DNA from 3 places in the Brevibacillus sp. HB1.4B genome. Region 3 is predicted to be linked to each of the others. Evidence: predicted binding sites of a transcription regulator. Region 3 holds the regulator's gene; each other region holds the start of a gene.
The links. The regulator Rex, encoded in region 3, represses fermentation and respiration genes when NADH is low (regulators of the CRP and FNR family bind a similar motif). The targets are predictions, from matches to a motif close to TTGTGAAATATTTCACAA.
Positions count from the first base shown of each region.

Region 1: HP398_RS15620 (cytochrome ubiquinol oxidase subunit I) is a predicted target of Rex. The motif match lies at 5,930-5,947, and genes of this name have one in related genera.
Region 2: HP398_RS09530 (helical membrane plugin domain-containing protein) is a predicted target of Rex. The motif match lies at 5,965-5,982, and genes of this name have one in related genera.

Region 1 is NZ_JABSUT010000005.1:465,585-472,949, forward strand. Features, by position in the region: gene HP398_RS15595 (GNAT family N-acetyltransferase) at 1-910, shown strand, start outside; gene spoIIP (stage II sporulation protein P) at 1,144-2,883, shown strand; gene HP398_RS15605 (pentapeptide repeat-containing protein) at 2,947-3,822, shown strand; gene HP398_RS15610 (sigma-70 family RNA polymerase sigma factor) at 4,252-4,836, shown strand; gene HP398_RS15615 (hypothetical protein) at 4,826-5,581, shown strand; gene HP398_RS15620 (cytochrome ubiquinol oxidase subunit I) at 6,051-7,365, shown strand, end outside.
Region 2 is NZ_JABSUT010000003.1:344,392-351,756, reverse strand. Features, by position in the region: gene thrB (homoserine kinase) at 1-882, opposite strand, end outside; gene thrC (threonine synthase) at 879-1,961, opposite strand; gene HP398_RS09550 (homoserine dehydrogenase) at 1,961-3,262, opposite strand; gene HP398_RS09545 (ACT domain-containing protein) at 3,301-3,744, opposite strand; gene HP398_RS09540 (hypothetical protein) at 3,930-4,082, shown strand; gene HP398_RS09535 (NAD(P)/FAD-dependent oxidoreductase) at 4,133-5,311, opposite strand; gene HP398_RS09530 (helical membrane plugin domain-containing protein) at 5,355-5,810, opposite strand; gene HP398_RS09525 (PilZ domain-containing protein) at 6,101-6,766, opposite strand; gene obgE (GTPase ObgE) at 6,775-7,365, opposite strand, start outside.
Region 3 is NZ_JABSUT010000001.1:271,738-279,102, reverse strand. Features, by position in the region: gene HP398_RS01520 (WIAG-tail domain) at 1-746, opposite strand, end outside; gene HP398_RS01515 (AAA family ATPase) at 925-2,436, opposite strand; gene HP398_RS01510 (hypothetical protein) at 2,429-2,956, opposite strand; gene HP398_RS01505 (cell wall elongation regulator TseB-like domain-containing protein) at 3,109-3,588, opposite strand; gene HP398_RS01500 (hypothetical protein) at 3,618-4,322, opposite strand; gene HP398_RS01495 (hypothetical protein) at 4,456-4,635, shown strand; gene HP398_RS01490 (amidohydrolase) at 4,699-6,003, opposite strand; gene HP398_RS01485 (redox-sensing transcriptional repressor Rex) at 6,020-6,643, opposite strand; gene HP398_RS01480 (ComEC/Rec2 family competence protein) at 6,659-7,365, opposite strand, start outside.

The DNA of each region.
Region 1 (7,365 bases), on a different contig from region 3:
GGTACAGGAATCGGATGCACAGAGCCTCTTGGCGCTTGAAGGGAGAAACAGAGACTTCTTTCAAAACTTCACAGGGACGAGAGAAGAGGCGTTTTACACGCTGGAAGGACAAATCGACAGGATCAAGAGCTCGATGGCTTTAAAAGAAGAAGATAGAGGGTACGTCTTTGTCATTGCGGAGAAAGGACAGGATGAAATCATTGGGGAAGTCATCCTTTCAGAGGTCGTAAGAGAGAATCTGCAAAGTTGCTGGATCGGCTACTTCCTGGACAAAGAGCATAATGGAAAAGGTTACATGACCGAAGCAGTAAAGCTCGTCGTTGGCTATGCCTTCGAGACACTAGGTCTTCACCGCTTGGAAGCAGGAGTGATGCCGCATAATATAGGCTCGATCAAGGTGCTGCTAAAAGCTGGTTTTCACAAGGAAGGGATTGCCAAGAAAAACGTGAAAATCAATGGTCGGTGGGAAGATCATCAAACACTGGCGATCGTCAAAGAAGAACAAACCGACCAGGTGAAGCCCAATGTTCACCGCAAAAATCCTAGTACAGTTGCTCCGCCTATGGGACCCTATACACATCTGACGGTCGTTCCAAAAGGAGCCGATTTGCTCATACTTTCTGGGCAAGTAGGAATGGACCTTCATGGAGAATTGCCGACAGATATGAAAGAACAAGTAGAAAACACGCTACAGAACATCCTGCGCAATTTTGAAAGTGAGTCAGTAACTGCGGACCATATTATCAAAATCAATATATGGGCAACCGAGCAAATGGATTGGAAGCATTTTAATCAGGTGTGGGAGAAGTTTCACGGGGGGACACCACCAGCGATGACGATGTCTTACGTCCCAGCCTTGGCAGTCCCTTCGCTCAAAGTGGAGATAGAAGCTTGGGCAGCGAAATGGTAGGAAGGAAATAGAGTCGAAAGAAAAAGGGTGAAGCTTGTCGCTTCATCCTTTTTTCTGTAACTTTTTTCTAGCAAATACGTCACTATTTTCAGGAGATAGAATGATCGTGAGGATATTGCTGTTTTGAGAGCAAAAGATGTCAAAACATGAAGGAATATGCGGACGAATCGAGAAGTTCTTTCTATTAGCTGGATTTTCCAAAAATACGAAAAAAACAGAGGGGAACGAGGAACTTGCTTTTACGAGTAAATGTCAGCTTGCTAGCTGTTTTCTTCCTGATTTTGCTGATGCCTCTGTCCATTGCGCGAGCGGCCACCCATGTAGACGTGGCGGTCGATCAGTTAAATATTCGAAGCGAGCCAGGTACGACTACCCAGATCGTCGCAACACTCAAAAAAGCCACGCGGTTGCCAATCACCAAACAGCAAAAAGATTGGACTCAGGTAAAGCTGCCGAACGGCAATACCGGATGGGTCAATAATAAGTATGTGAAGATGATAGAAGTTCCACAGATTAAATATGTCAAAAGCAATGTGGACATGCTGAATGTTCGGGCAGAACCAAATGCCACTGCACAAATTTTGCAGATCCTCGACAAAAACGGTGTGTTTTTGCAAATGAGAAAGCAAGGGGAATGGGCACAAATTAAGCTGTCTGATCAAAAGAACGGCTGGGTGAAAGCCAGTTACTTGACGGAGACAACGGCACCAGCGTCAAAACCACCCCAGGTACCAGCACAAATCCCAGATCCGACAACAATTCCAGCACCGCCCCCGCCCCCTCCAGTACTCCCATCCAATACAGGAAGTGGATTCGAACAAGGGACAATCGTATTGACGGAAGGCTATGAAGTTTATGCGCAGCCAGATATTCTTGGTACCGTCATTGGTGAAATCCATGGAGGGATGACAATCAATCATTACGGATATGCAAATGGTTGGTACACCATTAACTTTAACGGGACCTATGCCTATATCTTCAAACCAATGGATCAGACTGGGGCAGTACAGCCACTGCCGAATCCAACACCGGGGGCACCAGCGACTTTGCCAGCAACAACGCCTCCCTCTGTACAAGAACTACAGATTCGCGTCAAAAATCCGGATTCTAACATCCGCAACGGCCCCTCAACCGATCATGCAATCATCGGAACCGTTCAACCCGGACAAGTATTCCCGGTTGTGCAAACAGTAGGAGACTGGTACATCATCAGGCTGGCAGACAATTCGACCGCCTATATCGCGGGGTGGATCGTAGAGAAGATTCAACCAGCCGGTACTCTGCCACCGACAGGAGCAACGTACGAGTACAACAATGGGATGATTGGAAACGAGAAAGTGTATATCTATCACACCCATAACCGTGAGTCTTGGCGAAATGTTGCACGGAACCAACAAGGGAGCTCGGTAGATGATCCTGAGATCAACATCACGCTAGTTGGAAAAAGGCTGGGAGAGCTGTTGCAAGCAAGAGGCATTTCGGCAATGGCGAGCCAGGACGATTTCGCTCAGAGATTGAGGGAACAAAATAAAAGCTACTCGATGTCTTATTCCGAGTCATACAAGGCGGTAGCGGCTGCGGCTGCAACCAGTCCGCACTTGCAGTACATTTTCGATATTCATCGGGATAGTGATGAGCCACGCAGCAAGGTAGCGATCACGATTAATGGCAAAACCTATTCCCGGATGCTGTTTGTAATTGGAACAGCGAATCCGAACCATCTGGCGAACAAAAAGCTGGCGGAAGAGCTGAACGCCCGTCTGGAAGCTTCTTATCCCGGTTTGTCGCGAGGGATTATCCTGAAAGGTTCAAATCAAGGGAACGGGGTGTACAATCAGTCCATTTCAGAGGGAGCCCTGCTTTTGGAATTCGGTGGTACGAACAACACCTTGGAAGAAGGCTATAATACAGCAGAAGCCTTTGCTGAAGTCTTCGGGAATTACCTGATCGAATCTCAAATCGCATTTAACTAAAATTAGCACGATTCTTTTCGCCAGGAGCGAGAGAATCGTGTTTTTTTCCAGGAGGATAATTTTATGGCTACGCATCAAGAACACATACACGCGACTGACGATAACAGTAGGGGTCATCTTCAAGGTGACTGTGAAAGCTGCTTTGGCTTGTGCTGTGTGGCATTGCCTTTTGCTGCTTCCTCTGACTTTGCTATCAATAAAGACGCAGGCAAGCCCTGTAGTAACTTACAGGCAGACTTCCGGTGTGGTGTTCACACAAAGCTGAGGAAGATAGGCTTTCGCGGTTGTACTGTCTACGATTGTTTTGGAGCTGGTCAAAAGGTGTCTCAAGTCACTTATAGCGGCCAAGATTGGCGTAAAGAACCCGGTTCAGCGAAGCAAATGTACGAAGTATTTCCGATCATGTGGCAGCTGCATGAGCTACTCTGGTATATAACGGAGGCGTTGACCAAGCAAGCTGCCCAGTCACTCCATCCTGCATTGAAGGAAGCGTTGGAGGAGACACAGCGCCTGACGGATCACAGTCCTGAGGACATCCTGAAGCTGGACATCGCTTTTCAACGAGCAAAAGTTAACGAACTATTATTGCAGACAAGTGAATTGGTACGTAAGGACGCGGTTACCAAATACAAAGCGGGTAAGCAAGGAAAAACCTATGGCCGAGGCGCTGATCTCATCGGTGCCAAGCTCAAAGGCGCTGATTTACGAGGAGCCCATTTGCGAGGCGCTTATTTGATTGCTGCTGATCTGAGAGGAGCAGATTTGCGGGGAGCTGATCTCATTGGTGCAGATTTCCGCGATACAGATGTGAGCGGAGCGAACTTGACGGAGACGTTGTTTCTCACGCAGGTTCAGCTCAACGGGGCGAAGGGCGATGCAAGCACCAAGTTGCCACCTTCGTTCACGCGTCCACCGCACTGGGATATATCCAAAGCATGAAGATGTAAAAAGCAGGATGTCATTCGCTGACAACCTGCTTTTTGCTAGTAAAGGGAGGGAACTAGAATTGGCCGATTAATTGAAGAAAAACAAGGCGCTGGCGATTTCTGGGAATCCAGTCATTTGATTACCTCCAAGTCCAGATGCATTTTTACAAGTTTGGATTTGAATGCAACCCATCGATTTCGATTACTTCGACTACCGCTACCCTTTTCGGACCTTCCATGAAATATCCGATCACCCCAAGCTCAACTCTTTTAGTGTGCACCTCTTTACGCATGTGAGGGAAAAGAATCCACATGTCATTTCCTCCGATCTTAGAAAAATATTGTTAATACATTTCAGCTTTTTCCGTATTAACTAGCGTGAGTCTCACAACCAAACAAATTGCGCAATTTGTTCATTTCATGTAGAAGGGAGGGGAAGTAGTTGGAGATCGCTCAAGTGAACACAGGCATTTGTCAAAACGAAGAAAACGATAGGCAAACAGAAAGCATGTCGACCGAAACGTTTGCCCAAATTTACGGTGCGTATTACAAGCGCGTCTACAAATATATTTGCTATCGGATCAACAATCACTATGCAGCCGAAGAAATATGTAGCCATGTGTTTGAAGTTGTTATTTCTAAATACAGCAGTTATTCACCTGCTAAATCAAACTTTGAAGTCTGGTTGTTTGCAATCGCCAGAAACGCAGTGACAGATTACTTCCGCTCACAGAAAAAAAGAATGAGTTTTTCACTGGATTCTATTTTGGATATGGTCCTGCCGAAGTCATCTCCGGAAGAAATTGTGATCAAGGGCGACAATCATCAAGCGTTATTTCAAGCACTGGCAAAGCTGAGTGACAAAGAACGCAATATCATCGCCATGAAATATGCGGCTGGACTAAAAAACGCGGAAATCGCAGACCTGCTTGGTGTCAGCGGTTCAAATATCGGCGTCGTGCTCTACAGATGTCTAAAAAAGCTACAAAAAGAATTGCAAAGAGGGGGCTTCCACTATGAAGAGTAAGCATGATCTAGACGATTTTCGTGAACTCACCGACTTGCTTACTGATCTGGAGCTGGATGACACCACTCCAAAAGCCAACATATACAATCGGCTGAAATTCAAATTGGAATCAGGAAACATACAACCAAATGATAACAAAAAGGACGGGATCTATATGAAAACGAATAAATGGAAAGCTGCCACAGTTAGTGCTGTTGCTGTTGTTTGCCTTTTAGGTGCATTCTCGACTACATCATTTGCCCAAGGAATGCTCCAGACGATCCTGGCACGCTTTCAGGTTGGGAACATGGAAATTACCCAATACGATAAAGAGCTGCCTGCTGCCCAGTCCAATACCCAAGGAATCGAGATACCGACAGAACGTAAGGCCCCCCCACAGATGACATTGGAAGAAGCACGTGAAGCCAGCAAAATGGACTTTCCCTCACCGACATGGTTGTCAGAGCATTATTCCTATAAAAACACGGTCGTTCATGGCGAGGGTATGGTAGAAATTCAGTATGAAAAAGAGAAGGAGTTTATTTCCTTGATGATTTCAAACGGTGGCGAAAATGGCATCAGCACGACAGAGGGTGTCAAGATCGAAACCATTGCCGGGAAAAAGGTGTTTTTCGCCAACGGAATCGTGATTTGGGAGCATGAAGGATTCACGTACGAGTTGTACCAGATGGCAGAGAAGGGCTTTGATGCTGCGACCATCGGCAACATAATCGAATCCTTGTCAACGAAATCCGCCCAAAAATAAGCGGTTGTTAGCACAATTTCTCTTGGTGCTTTGTTAACTGAATAGGGGAAAGATGGGCCCGTAAAAGGGTCCATTTTTTCTACGTACGATAACTGTTGAGATATTTTAAAAGAAAATGAATAAATTACACATTTAATGAAATAAGTAGAGGCGCATAAGTCTAGCTCAAATCAAGGGAAAATCCGAAACAGTCACAGACTGTTAAAAATCATGTAACGAATCGGACACCCTCTAGGGTCAAAAGTCCTGCTACAATTATACATGACCGGAAATATACAGGGTAAAACAAAACAAAGAACTCTCTCACGAAGATGAATGCGAAAAGGGGGTTACAAGAGAGAGAATCAATTGTGAATTTTTTCACATATATTTGTGATTTTTTTCACAAAGTCGCCATAAATGCTGGTTTCCCCACTGGTATAATTCCGGTACATAAAGGCCAAAGCGCGAATAGAAAGGGATCTTGTACATGGATATAGTGGATTTGGGACGACTTCAATTTGCGATAACAACTATCTTTCACTTTGTTTTTGTGCCGATTTCCATCGGGCTGTCATTATTAGTAGCCATTATGGAAACGATGTATGTGGTAAAAAAGAATGACTTGTACAAAAAAATGGCCAAGTTTTGGGGAACCTTTTTGCTCATAAATTTTGCTGTCGGGATCGTGACAGGGATTATGCAGGAGTTCCAATTTGGGATGAACTGGTCTGATTTCTCACGATTCGTCGGTGATGTATTTGGGACACCGCTAGCGATTGAGGCCCTCTTAGCATTCTTCCTCGAATCGACTTTTATTGGACTATGGGTGTTTGGTTGGGATCGTTTGTCCAAAGGTGTGCATCTCGCATGTATTTGGCTCGTATCCATCGGAACGATTCTTTCGGCTCTGTGGATTCTGGCAGCCAACTCGTTCATGCAGCAGCCAGTCGGCTTCGCTATCAATAACGGACGTGCAGAGATGGTCGATTTCTTCGCGCTCCTTACCAATGGACAATTACTATATGAATTCCCGCATACCATTTTTGCGGCATTTGCGACAGGTGCCTTCTTGGTAGCAGGTATCAGTGCTTGGAAGCTGTTGAAAAAACAAGACGTTACATTCTTTGTGCAATCTTTCAAAATTTCGATCGTGGTAGCATTGATCTCCTCACTTGCTATTGCTCAATTCGGTCATGGTCAGGCACAGTATTTGGTTGCTACCCAACCGATGAAAATGGCAGCGAGTGAAGGGCTGTGGGAAACAAGCTCAGACCCAGCTCCTTGGACGGTTTTTGCAACGATTGATCCAGAAAAACAAGAAAACGGTTTTGAAATAAAAATTCCTTACTTGCTTAGCGTCCTGACGTACAACTCACTTTCAGGTTCTGTACCGGGCATGTTGGAATTGCAGGCAGAGTATGAGAAAACCTACGGTCCAGGAAACTACATTCCACCAGTTCGGACGACTTTCTGGAGCTTCCGCATCATGGTAGCGGGCGGTAGTGCAATGATTTTGCTGGCTTTATACGGGGCATATCTCACTTTCCGCAAAAAGCTGGAACAGCCAAACAAGCGGTTCATGCAGTTGATGGTTGCGGGTATTTCACTACCATTCATCGCAAACTCAGCTGGGTGGATCATGACGGAGGTAGGTCGTCAGCCCTGGACGGTATTCGGGCTACTGCGTGTTGAAGATTCGGTTTCGCCAAGCATTAGTACAGGAGCGGTATGGTTCTCTCTTATCGCCTTCACGACAATTTATCTAATCCTGCTTTGCCTCTTGGCTTATCTGTTTGCTCGTG
Region 2 (7,365 bases), on a different contig from region 3:
GATCATCACGCGGTACGAGATGTCGTGCCCTTTCATCACTCTGTCCACAAATGCACGCAGCTTCTCTAATTCTTCATCCGAAGAGAAAAAACAGAGGATCGTCGGTCCCGCGCCGCTTAAAGCAGCCCCCAGTGCCCCGTGTTCAGTCGCTTTGTCCAGGATTTCGTTCAATCCAGGTACAAGCTTTGCTCGATACGGCTGATGCAACCGATCCGACATTGCCCGTCCCATCAGGTCGAGTCTGCCTTGTGCCAGTGCAGCAACTAGCAAACTACTATGACCCACATTATATACAACATCCTCTCTGCTGTACACCTGCGGCAAGACGTTCCGCGCTTTTTCTGTCGAGAGCATGAATTCTGGGATCACGACGAGTGTTTGCAATCCCGCCGGAGCAGAAAACCGCACATATGGAATGGGGTCTCCTGGTACTTCAGGCATCGTCGCAACAATGATACCGCCAAACATCGAAGCTCCCGCATTATCCGGATGCCCTTCTAGGCGTGTTGCCTTTTCAAACAATTGCTCACGAGTAAATGGTTCGCCAGCGAGATGGTTGGCCGCTACAAGTGCACCTACAATCGCAGCCGCACTACTCCCCAATCCCCTCGTCAGGGGAGCATCACTGGAAGCACGAATCGCCAGCTCAGGAATGGCGAGACCTGCTTCTTGAAACAATCCCGCCGCAACCTTGTACAGGAGATTGTTTTTGTCCGTCGGTGTTCCTTGCAGCTCCTTGCCCATCATCTCTACTGTCGTATGATCACTGATTTCCATTTCTACGACAGAATACAACTGGAAAGCCATTCCCAGCGCATCGAATCCCGGTCCCAGATTCGCTGTTGTTGCTGGTATGGTTACTTTTACACGTTGTCCATTCATGATACAAATTCTCTCCCACTTTGACGAACCAGCTCCATCACAGCTTCATGTGTCGCCGGAACAGAACGGGGCTCTTCACCTACCAGCTTCAAAGCGATATTTGGATCTTTTAGTCCGTTTCCAGTCAGTACACACACGATCTGGCTGCCGGGTTGAAGCCTGCCCGCCTCATGCAGCTTGATAATGCCAGCCAGCGATGCTGCCGAGGCAGGCTCACAAAACACACCTTCACTCTTCGCCAGCAAATGATAGGCATGCAAAATTTCTTCGTCCGTTACACTATCAACAAGACCGCTTGATTTCGAAATGGCATTCAAAGCGCCATCCTTGCTCGCCGGGTTACCAATGCGAATGGCTGTCGCAATCGTTTCAGGGTTGGCTACTGGTTTGCCATGAACCAACGGCGCTGCTCCCGCTGCCTGGAAACCGTACATCTTAGGCAAGCGGCTCGATCTTTTGGCTGCGAAATATTCCTCGAAGCCTTTCCAATATGCTGTAATGTTTCCTGCGTTGCCAACTGGGATGGCCAAAATGTCAGGTGCGTCCGTCAGCGCATCGCACACTTCAAACGCCGCGGTCTTTTGTCCCTCGATCCGGTAAGGGTTCACGGAATTCACCAGTGTAATCGGCTCTTTCGCTGTGATTTCGCGAACGATATCCAACGCTTCATCAAAATTACCGTCAATCGCGATAACTTCTGCACCATAGGCGATAGCCTGAGCCAACTTGCCTAACGCGATATTGCCGTTCGGGATCAGGACGATGCAACGCAATCCTGAGCGTGCCGCATACGCAGCTGCTGCTGCTGATGTATTTCCCGTCGAAGCGCACATGATTGTGTTGCTTCCCTCTTCTACCGCTTTGGCTACAGCCATGACCATGCCTCTATCTTTGAAAGAGCCAGTCGGATTGAGCCCCTCGTACTTGACGTACAGCTCCACCCCCAATTGTTTGGAAAGATTCGGAGCATGGATTAGGGGTGTGTTTCCTTCATGCAAGCTGACCAGCGGAGTTTTTTCTGTGATCGGGAGAAATTCCTGATAACGTGCCAAGATGCCAGACTGTCGATCAAAAGCCATTATTTGTCTCCCCCTTCTACACGGTAGCAGCTCTGCACAGTTGATACGATATCCATCTGCTCCATGTAAGCCAGTACCGCATCCATGTCACTTTTTGAGGACAGGTGTGTAATCATGATAATCTCCGCTTCACGTCCGTTGTTGAACGGTTGCTGGATGACCTGCTCAAGGGAAATATTTTTGTCTGCCAATAGCTGCGTAATTTGAGCAAGAACACCGCGTTTATCTGCAACTACGATGCGCAGGAAGTATTTAGAGAATTTTTCGCTGTCTTCTTTCAATACTTTTTCTTTGTAGGGAGCAACCATTCCGCGTCCATTCACTCCTAGCTTTCTGTTTTTGACGACAGTGACCAGGTCAGACACAACGGCGGTAGCAGTCGGCATTTCACCTGCGCCCGGCCCGTAAAACATGGTTTCTCCTACCGCTTCCCCATGTACGTACACGGCATTAAAGACACCATTTACGGAAGCGAGTGGATGGGATTTTGGAACCAGAGTCGGCTGCACACTTACCTCAATCGCCTCTTCGTCACGACGAGCCAGGCCGAGCAGCTTGATTTCGTAGCCCAGTTGTTTGCCATAAGCGATATCTTCCTTGCTCACGGAGCTGATCCCTTTTACGTCCACATCTTCGAGCTTCATCGGTACACGGAAGCCCAGTGTTGCCAGAATCGCCATTTTGCGGGCGGCATCAAAGCCCTCCACATCGGAGGTTGGGTCCTGCTCCGCGTAGCCCAGTGCTTGCGCTTCTTTCAATACCTCACTATATTCTGCGCCCTCTTGACTCATTTTGGTCATGATGTAATTGGTCGTCCCGTTGACAATCCCCATCATTTTCGCGATACGGTCTGAGGAAAACCCCTCTACTAGCGCACGCAAAATTGGTATTCCACCAGCCACGCTTGCCTCGTAGAAAACGTCACAGCCCTTTTCTTGCGCCTTCTCTAAAATTTCGGCTCCGTGCAACGCCATCAGATCCTTGTTGGCTGTTACTACGTGCTTGCCTCGTTCGAGTGCACCCAAAATGTACTCTTTTGCAGGGTGAATGCCACCAATTACTTCTACGATGACTTCAATTTCTGGATCATCCAAAAGACTAGCAGGATCTGTGGTCAGCGCGCCCTCCATGGATGAAATATTGCGAGATTTTTCCGCATCCTGAACAAGAATACGGGAAACCTCAATACTGAGGCCGGTTTGCTTTTGCAAATCCTCCTGATGCGCTTGAATGATGCGTACTACACCAGTCCCTACTGTTCCAAAACCCATTAATCCCAATTTAATGCTCTGCTTCTCCATGTCTCTCTCCCCTGCCTTTTCTTTGATTGTTTTTTTGCTTAGCCTCTACCGACGATCATCGCTTTGCGAACGCCCGGGATCAGCTGCAAGCTATCCAAAAACTCCGTGCTAGATACGCGAAGATTAGCCATATCGACTGACATGGATATAGTAGCAATCCCTTGAAGTGGTATCGTCTGATTGATGGTCAATACGTTTCCACCTTGATCTGCTACATATGTGAGCACTTTGGACAAGTAACCTGACATGTGATCCAAAGAGAACGTAAACGTCATAATTTTTTCGCTCATCATCGAATTGAACGGAAAAATGCCATCTTTGTACTTATAAAAAGCACTGCGGCTCAATCCCACCCGTTCAACCGCTTCGTTCACAGTATCCACTTCGCCGGATTCCAGCATCTTCTTGGCTTCAATCGTTTTGGCAATCGATTCTGGCAGGATGTCAGATCGAATCAAGTAGAATTTTTCTTCCTTTTTCATGCGTTGTGTCCTCCTGAGAAAAACAGTTGTTTCTTCATAGAGGACATTATAACGGAAAGCATGGAATGTGACAATCCTTATCCGCCACTTTTTTTCATCGGATCACATTTGGTTTACTTTGATTACATGAGGGGGAGCTTCTTCGCGCACAATAATGCGTATCGTATGGAGGAGGTGAAAGACAAATGGCCGGACGTGGAAAGTCAGATAAATCGGAGCGCCGTAACAATCACCCAGCTGGTAAGCCAAGCAGTCTCGAACAGTTTGGCAATGACATGCGTGGCAAAAAGATGGCACAATCCCCAAACGTGATTGAAGATCCAAGCGGAAACGGATAAACAAACACAAAAAACCCGGGATACCATGATCCCGGGTTTTCCTGATTCGATTAGTATGCCAAAGAGGACAGACCGTTGATATGAGTCAAGTAGCGAACGTTACTCGCTTCTTTCATCAAGGTTGCAGGCAGACCTTTCAGCTTCAGTTGGCTTGCACCGATTGTTCCGATCGCGTCTTTACGGCCCAGGCTACCCAATGTACCGGAGAATACCGGTTTGAAGGTATCCATTTTGGTGCCGTTGAAGTGTGCGAAGAGATTGTGACCTACTACTTCGCCCATTTGCCATGCCAGTTGCGCAGTCGGAGGGAATGGACGACCTTCTGGCCCCATTACGACCGCACTGTCACCTGCAAGGAATACATCAGGGTGAGAAGTGGATTGCAGGAATTCTGTAACAGTTGCACGTCCGCGGTTTACTTCCACGCCGCACTCAGCCACTACGCGATTTCCTTGTACGCCACCTGTCCATACCATTGTTTTGGTTTCAATGGTACCGCCATCTTTCAGACAAACTGTGGTTTCTTTCATTTCCGTTACAGGTACGCCTGTCAGGAACTGAACACCGCGTTTTTCCAAACTCGTTTTCGCACGTTCAACCAGGTCAGGAGCAAAACCAGCCAAAATGGATGGACCTGCTTCTACGCAGTAGATGGATACGTCTGCAAAGTCTACGCCGTGTTTGTGGCACAGATTTGGCAACATATCAGCGAATTCCCCAACCAGCTCGATACCGGTCAGACCGCCACCACCTACAACGAAGGTAGCATCTGCTTTATTTTTGCTCGTCTTGTATTCAATCACGCGCTCTTCGAGGTGTGCTCGCAGACGATTTGCTTCTTCTACCGACTTCAGTGTAAAGCTGTACTCTTGCAGACCTGGGATTCCGAAGAATGCGGTTTCACTACCCAGCGCAATCACCAAAGCATCGTATTTGATGGACTCGCCACTCCCCAGTGTAACGCGTTGGGAGTCGAGACCAATATTTTCTACCGTGTCTACTACGAGGTTAATCTCTTTGCCACGCAGCAATCTTTCCAGAGGGAGCGCCACGTTTTGTTCAGACAGGTTTCCTACTGCCAAGCGGTGCAGTTCCGTAATGATTTGGTGAGTAGGAAAACGGTTTACCACCGTGATCGACGCTTCTTCAGCCGTCATGTATTTACGTGCAGTCAATGCGCTGAGCAAACCGCCATAACCGCCGCCTAGAATCAGAATATGCTTCGCCATGCCCAATCCTCCGTCCTTGTCTTACATTCCATAATAAAAAATACTAGCGTTTTTGTTGTTGACGTTCTGCTGATACTTCCAGGAATGCTTGTGCGAAACGCAAAGTTTTTTGTACTTGCGGATCCTTGAGCATTTTGAGAATACCGAACAAACCGATAGTAGACTCTTCAACATGAACACGGTCATTGGCTTCAATGGCTGCTTGCGCAATACCTTTCGCTTTATCAGAGATCGGTTTTACGAACTCTTCCATTCCGCCTTTGATGTCGTCGATCAACACATGATCATTTGCTACTGTTTGTACCAAATCATATGTTTTGGTCAAAAGAGTTGTCAGTTCTGCCAATTTAGGCAGGTTCGCCACCAATACGTTAAGTGACTCTTGGATTTCTGGTTTCATCAACTGATCGAGTACATCTTGTTGCTGCGCTGGTGCCAGAGTTGCAGTGCTTGCTACTTCAGCAGCAGTTTGAGCTTGTTGCGTAGTTGTTTGAGACATAAAAAAAACGTCCTCCTTTGCTTTGGAATAGAGGCCTTTTATTCTCGATGCCTGTTCATACGAGTAACGGCCGCTATTCTCCCTGAAAATCCGGTAAAAAATTGCTTGTAACATTTTTCACAAAGTTAAGCAGAAAACGGATTCGAATAATAAAAAGTGAATGATTTCACAAGTATTTATTCAGGAAAGCGTACACAACAAATCATGAAGTGAACAGGCTCGATGTAGAACTCTATGTACTCTACTATATACCTTCTTCACAGGAACATCAAAGGAAAAAAACCGCTTCCTTAGGAAGAAGCGGTAGTTGAGAGCTTTTTATAGTAATCTTTGATGAGTTCATGGTGCTTTTCATTGATATCCGTAAAGATTAATTCAATGATCGATTGTTTGTCTTGGAACGTTTTTTCCACGATTTTCGCCATCATGACGATCTCCTGCGCTTGCTTCGGTATCTTGAAAGACAAGTGGAGAAAATCGCCCTTCGACACATAACCGTCCGTTCCCAAAACAAGACGGGTAGGAGAAAATTTCAGCAACACTGCCTCGCCTTTTTCTTCGATCGGTCTAGCTCCCATCACCTTGTAAGGGACAGAAATACCGAGATCTGGGGAGATGGGATCCTGCTTGCGCTTTTGTGTAATTTCTACCCCTATACTAATCGGAATCATCCCTAAAAGCTTGATCGGCCAAAGCGTTTGCTCTGAAACTACTTCCAAATCAATGGTATTCACTGCCGCATCCGTTTCCCAACGAATGCGTACAGTTGATCCGAGAAGCTCTGCTTTCGTTTCAGCCTTCATCTCGTAGGAAACTACGAGATAACTGCCCTTTGCATGTTCAACCATAACTTGGACAGGTGTCTTCACCTGCTTGGAGATGATTAGCGGTAGCATCGCACCGCGTTGGAGTCGTTTATCCCCCAAAAATGGGTTCAGTGATGGGACATCAATCATGGTTTTTGTCACTCCACAAAGTCAAACTCTAATTTGCCGATCCGAACGGTATCCCCGTCTTTTGCTCCCAGCTTGCGCAGAGCATCATCTACACCCATAAAGCGCATTTGTCTTGCAAAACGCTGGGCTGCATCATAGCTGGTCAGATTGGTCATGCGTACGAGCTTCTCGATCTTTTCACCGCTGACAACAAATACTTCGTTATCACGCGTAATCTCGAATTCCTCTGGTTCTTTTTCTGCTCGGAACACCACGCGCTCTTCCACTTCCGCAACTTCCTCTACCGCAGGCTTGTCCGGAATCGTCGCCAAGGCATCCCCGATTGCATACATCAATTCTTGTACGCCTTGACGGGTTGCAGCAGAGATCTCGTACACCTTCACATCTGGAACCTTTTCCTTGAAAATACGCAGGTTTTCCTCTGCTTCTGGCAGTTCCATTTTGTTCGCGACTACAATTTGCGGACGATCTTCGAGCTTCAGGTTATACATAGTCAGCTCTCGGTTGATCTGCAAATAATCCTCGTATGGATCGCGTCCATCTACCGCTGCCATGTCAATCACATGAACGATCAAGCGCGTACGCTCTACGTGACGCAG
Region 3 (7,365 bases):
ACGATTCCCCGCCCCAGATGATCCCTCAGTATCGCATGCGGTGCGATTTTGGTGGAGGTTACGCTCATGTCCGCGAGTTTGCTGCTGTCCACGGCATAATCCTTCAAAATCGAATTATCCACGGCGCCTTGCTTAATCTTGGATGAGTCAATGGCACGGTTCGCAATTTTTTCAGTGGTCACTGATTGATCTGTCAAGTCGTCTGTATAGACAAATGATTGGACACGATCATCATTTCGGTCTTTGATGACCTTCGAATAAAAGTTCGGATTGGCAGTTGAGCTTTGTTTGGAAGATGCATCCTGTTTGGAAGTTGTATCCTGTCTGGAATTTGAAACCTGTCTGGAATTTGAAACTTGTCTGGAAGTTGTATCCTGCTTGGAAGTTGTATCCTGCCTGGAAGTTGTATCCTGCCTAGAATTTGATACCTGTCTGGAAGTTGTATCCTGCCTAGAATTTGATACCTGTCTGGAAGTTGAATCCTGTCTGGAAAACGAGTCCTGTTTGGAGGATAGGTCCTGCTTGGGTACTTTGGGAATCGGTTGTTGTTGCTCTTTCGGTGTGGCAGCAGAGAGGGGAGGTATTCTCTGATCGCTCTCCAAATTACTTTCAAGCAGATTTAATTCGAGGTCTTCCATCCACTCCCGATCGGGTGATGATGTATATGAGAGCGGTAACTCGTGCATGGTCTGCCTAAAGGTTTTACTCAGACTTTTGTTTGCTTTTCGCCGGTTCACATTGGCCATAGGGTCTCCTTGCCTCCTGATTTCATTCCCGTATCACTCTTGTAGGATATTCATCCATTTCCCTATTTGGCACCGTGTCTACAAAATTGTTTCATCCTTATTGGCCTAAGTTTCCAGCCAACACAAAAAAACCTGCTTGGCCAACTCTCCCGTTGGCTAGCAGGTTCTTTATCTTCATTTATACAGCAACTTCTTCTTTTGTTTGTGACAAAAGCGTCCTGAATTCATCGCCTTGCAGAACTTCCGCTTCCATCAATGTGTACAAGCCTGTTTGGAATACGGAGTCATATTGTCTCAAAAGATTGCGAGTTTCTACGAGCAACCCATCCAGCAGACGCTCAACCTCATCATGAATACGACTCTTCTCCACGTATTGCAAATGTACAATCCCCAGATCCGACATACCGCTTTGTACAATTTCCTGTGCCATTCCCAGCGCTTGCTCGAAGTCATTCTTCGATCCAGTACTGCGTCCACCGTAGTAGATTTCCTCCGCTACGGCTCCTCCAAGGCTAACCATGATTTGCTTTTCCATCGCATCCTTGGTATACAAATAGCGGTCTTCCATTGGATTTTGTCGGACGTACCCTAGTGCTTTGCCACGTGGACTCAGCGTGACCTGCGAGACAGAGCCTGGTCGCACCATCTCACTGACAATGGCATGCCCCAATTCATGGAGCGCAACACGCTTCTTCTCTTCCTCTGATGCTTGTCGGTCTACTTTCTCTCCGAGCATGACCTTATCCACGGCATAAGCAAAATGCTTCGCAGTGATCTTGTCCAGTCGGTCACGCATGGCGTAAATAGCCGCTTCATTGGCTACACTTTCCAGCTGTGCGCCAGAAAAACCGAATGTCTCTTGTGCCACTTTTTCCAGTGTGACGTCTTCGCCAAGCGGTTTATTCGCCGTATGAATGGTCAAAATCTGCTCGCGTGCTGGCTTGTCTGGGAGATCAACGCTAATATGACGGTCAAAACGACCAGGACGCAACAACGCTGCGTCGAGCATGTCTTTCCGGTTCGTAGCTGCCATGACTAAAATCCGCGGCTTGTCGGTCGTAGCTACACCATCCATCTCCGTCAACAGTTGATTCAAGGTCTGATCGTATTCACGTTGCTGTTGACCGTCCCTTTTTCCACCGACGACATCGATCTCATCGATAAAAATAATCGCGCTGTCTTGCCCATTTTTCTCTGCCAATGTCTTCGCTTCTTGAAACAATTCACGAACGCGTTGTGCACCGACACCGACGTACATCTCTACAAACTGCGAACCTGATGCCGCCACAAAGGCAGAATTTGTATAGTTCGCTGCTGCTTTCGCCATCAGTGTCTTACCCGTACCAGGAGGACCTGTCAAAAGAACACCTTTGATCGGGCGAATCCCGTACTGCTCAATTTTGTCTTTATACACGAGAAAATCAAGCGATTCCTTCAGTTCTTTTTTAGCGCGTTCCTGTCCACCAATATCGGCAAACTGCACGTCCGATTTCGGCAGCTCATGCTTGTTTGCTTTTCTTTTCCCACCGAGGGCGACATTCCCGCCTTGTCCATTTTGCTGACGGATGAGCAGAAAGTAAATCGCCCCCAGTACGGCTCCGAACACCAAGAATGGCGTAATATTTACACCTAGAAAAACAAGAAAAATAAACAGTGCAGGTACGACGCCGATCAGTACTTCCTTACGCACGTGCCGTCACCTCTTTTTCAATGGAACGGGGGATGATGGTGTAGAAATCCGCCGTTCCTTTTTTCAAGTAAACATAAATGTTCTCGTCATCCATTAATGCAGATGCTTCGTCCAGCTGATTCCCCTTTTTCCATTGTTCCACGAGGGCTGGAATGCGGCTATATTCATGCAGTTCCACTGCTTCTGTAAACACAAATTGACCGCTCTGCCATATATCATTCATCGCTGTCGACTGATTGTCTATGTCAATGACCACTTCTTTTTCCCCTGCGATCTTTTGTGTTTCCTTTAGCAAATTGCGATATTCTGCTGGAAACGTGTCAGGCTTTGTAACAGTTACATCTATTTGAATTTTATCTTTGCTGATCTCCAAATTACCCAATGTGGCGGACTGCATTTGTCCAATTTCTGCACGGATTGGCTCCTCAATCTCCATCTTTTGATACAAGAACCATCCTCCGAACAGGAGTGCCAAGGTTGCCACCAAAGATAATCCAATTGCGCTCTTTTTCAACTGCACGGCTACTCCCCCCATAAATATCGTTCTCGTTTTCTCTCTCTGCAACGTCCCCAGTATATCATATGAGTATATCAATTTCTTATACAGATGTTGGATGGAATGCCAAACAGGCCTTCTCCCATAAGGAAAAGGCCTGTCGTCAAGCAAGCGTATTAGGTTGGCGCGAGCACGTATGAGGTTAACAAAGCACCTGTGAATAGATCATAGTGAATATAGTGAAAACGACCGTCTTTGTCTTTGACAGTGACTTCCCAAAATTTCTTATCGTTTTCGAGACCAGGAACCAAATGAGTGATCTCCGATTGCGGGAATGACTTGTAAACCGCCTCTTCTACATTCTTTTTAGGAACAGCTAGATCCATTCGATCGAAACTAACTTTCTGATCGGTCATCCATGCTACAACCTGTGTACCCGCCTTATTTTTCCCAATGACGACAGCGTAGCTCTCCTTGCCTCGATATTCATCAATGGATTCAATCTCCGTGATTGTCGTGCGATCCTGGACCCACTGACGAACGGTTTCCTCAAATTGATTACGCTCTCCTGCTACAGAAGCCGTCAGGTGATAGGCGAACCCAGCTCCCGTAAGTAAAATGACGGCTACGATTGATAGGATAATTCGTACTAACACAGCAAAGTAACTCCTTTACGTGGCTGACATTACAATCGGAATCGAAGCTGGTCTCTCTTCACTCCAACTGCCGTTTGCATTTGCAAATCCAGCTCCAGTTGGCGAAGCTGCCCCGTAGTTGACTCGTACCATAGTTGGTAATTGACTTTCATTCCCTCTGTTACGTTCGAAGACAAATCCTGAATAGGGAAGGATGGACCTAACCACATCGATAATAACGAAGAGACTTCCTCTGGTGGAACCGCTATCCGATATCCACTCCATCCTTGCCCTGCAGTATCTTCAAGGCGTTCAGGACTAACCGATTGCAAAACTCCCTTGAGCAATACTGCGTGCTCATGCGGGGTGAACATCGCATACGGCAGTGCGGCATGATCCTGTATCTGGCCATCAATTCGCACCGATACTGGTTGCCCATCTTTTCTGGCTATTTCAAGCTGGTGGCCACCGATTTCTCCTGTGAGCTGAAATTGCTCATTTTGATATCGCCCATGCAAGGTCTGATCCTGCATGTATACCAGAAATGAGCGTTCCTCGTCCTTCGTGATCTGCTCCAAAAGCTCCGCTACCGTCGTCGCTGTCTGCTCTGTTCCTGCTGTTTGTCTGACCGCAGCCGCAGTATCAGTGCTGTCTGTATTGGCTGATCGACTTACTGTCCCCAATACAATCCCAAGGAGAAATAGACCGAGTAGGATAGGAATGAGCCACCACAGCATTTTGGGCCGGATGTACATGTCGTCCCCCCTGTCCCATTTTTGTCTTTAGCCTATGCTATACGGGAAGGTTTTAGAACGACACGGAAAAGTTGCTAATCATACCTTAGGGTCGGGCGGTCATACTACATATACACCCCGAGGAGGTGAGCGCGTGACATCTTCGCAACAAACCACATCTCCTGACATACTTGGGTTTCTGTTACAGGAATACCGCGTCTCCTGGGCAGGATTGTCGTCTCCCTTGCGTCAATGGTCGCACACACCCACTCTTCATTTTCGCCATCATCTCCTGACAAAAGCTGTGGCAAAAATGAACAACGGAACGTCGTAGTATCCAATTCCCCTACCTACACCTACACTGCCTTACTCCTGTCCCCCACCTGACAGGAGCCTTTTACCGTTTTAACGTTTGGAATACGCGGTTTGCTTCATAAATCGCGCGCTCCTCATCGATGGTCAACAGCTTATGATTACGCATCAAGAATTTACCCGCTACAATCGTATCTTTCACATCGCGTCCATTTGCTGCGTACACCACGTGTGAAACCGGTTGGTGTGCCGGGTGGAAATGGGCTTGGTGGCTATCCAGCACGATCAAGTCAGCTTGCTTGCCTACTTCAATGCTTCCGAGTGTTTCCTCTTGGAATACCCCTTCTGCACCATAACGAGTAGCCATGCGAAGTGCTTCCTCTGCTGGAACCGCTACTGGATCGTTGTTCACACCTTTGTGTAGGATCGCAGCGAGTTTCAATTCCTCAAACAAATTCAAATTGTTGTTGCTTGCAGAGCTGTCGGTACCCAGGGACACGCTTACACCTTTTGCCAACATTTTAGGAACTGGCGCAACACCACTAGCCAGTTTTAGGTTGCTCACTACGTTATGAGAAACTCTTACGTTGTATTTTGCCAAAATGTCGATTTCTTCATCCGTCAGGTGAACAGCATGCGCGACGAGTGTTGGACGATTGAACATTCCCAGCTTTTCCAAATGCGCAACTGGACGAAGCCCGTAGTCCTTCTCGTTTTGACCGACTTCCCAAGCAGTTTCAGACATATGAATATGAAGCGGCAAGGAAAGCTCATCGGCTTTTTCGATAATTTGGGTAATAAATTCTGGCGAGCACGTGTACGGCGCATGCGGTGCCATCATGACGGTAATACGCCCGTCTGCCTGATTATGCCATTCTTTTGCAAAAAGAGTCGCGTCTTTCAGCTTTGTTTGACGTTCTTCTTCGGAGCACAGACCAATCATCCCTCTGCAAAGGCGAGCACGCATTCCAGCAGTATCGACTTCCTTCGCCACGACATCCATATGATCATACATATCCACAAACGTAGTGGTACCGGTACGAATCATCTCGATAAGCGACAGCTGGGTACCCCATTTTACTGTGTCTCCCGTGAATTGCGCCTCCAATGGCCACATTTTGTCTTCAAGCCATTGTTGCAGCGGCAAATCATCTGCATAACCGCGTAGGAGGGACATACCAGCATGTCCATGCGTGTTGATTAAGCCAGGCAGTATGTAATCACCTTTTTGATCGATGACTTCATCGTATCCCGCTTCCGACAGGTCCTCAGGAGTTGGGCCCACATACGTAATCTTGTTGCCTTCGAATGCTACGGCACCATCGTAAATGACTTCATTCGTATCGTTAACGGTAATGACTGTTGCGTGAATGAGGATCGTCTTTTTCATAGTATACACTCCATTCTTACGTCAAATAGTAGGCCAAGCTTTGCAGGTTGGACGTCACATCCGCATAGTGAATGCGAACATCTTTTCCTGCGCGAATCGTCGTAGGGGCAAAATTCAAGATCCCCCTGATACCCGCTTGAGTCAACTGATCACATACGGATTGCGCTGCAGGTGCCGGTACCGTAATAATCGCCAGCTTGATTTGCTTGTCGACGACTGTTTCTTCCAGCTCTGATAAAGGCTGAATGGGTATACCTGCGACTTTTTTGCCCTGCTTCTCTGGATTATTGTCAAAGATGGCCGCAATCCGCATGTTATCTTTCAAATAAGCGTTGTAGTTACTAATGGCATGGCCCAAATGCCCAGCTCCGACCAAAGCGACACGGATTTCATCCGTTAGCTTCAGAATTTCACGGATTTTTTCCACCAGATAATCGACATCATAGCCGATTCCCTTTTTTCCAAAATCACCAAAAGCTGCAAGATCCTTTCTGATTTGGGCAGGATTCACATCAAGATTCTTGCCCATCTGTTGGGAGGAAACGGTGGTCACCTCAACTTGCTGCAAATAACTGAGGTAACGCAGATAAATCGGCAAACGACGGACGACCGCTTCTGAAATCTTTTCGTGTTTTGCCACGTTCGGTCTTCCCCCCTAATTCTTTTGCTTCAAAATCCGATATTCTTTTCCATTCGATAAAATGGTAATGGAACCGTCGTCGCTGGTAACGTATGTCTCGGCCCATGACTCACCCAAGCGCTCCATGACTTCCGTCTGACCGTCTTTCATTTGATCCCGTGATCGGCCTGTCTGAATAATGGCGACCTGTGGATCGACTTGCGTCAGAAACGGTTGCGAAGAGCCTTGATTGCTCCCCTGACCTGCTACCTTTAGCACTTCCGCCTTCAGTCTGTCATTTTTCCGTTCCAACAGTCGCTCTTCTGCTTTTTCATTCACGGCGCTCATAAATAAAAATCGCAATTGACCGTGCGTCAATCGAAAAACGAGAGAATTGTTCTGAGGCGATAAAAATAACGGTTCATCCGGGAGCAAAACTTCCATGGAGATTTCTTGGTCAAGAGTGAGTACTTGTCCTTGCTCTGCTTCCATCTGTTTTTGGTTGGAGCGAAGCAGCGCGACATGGCGAAGCGATGATGCGATCAGTTTGGGCAAAATGACGGCATCTACAAGCACTTGCTGGCTCAATGAAGCGTAGCCTCCCATATGCTCAGGCTGGTCGTTCGTCAACACGACATAGTCGAGCCGTGTGATCTTGAGCTCTGCCAAGCGTGCCGAGAGAACGGGCCAATCATCTGCCGTACCCGTATCAATCAGCATCGTTTTGCCGCCTGGCATTCTCA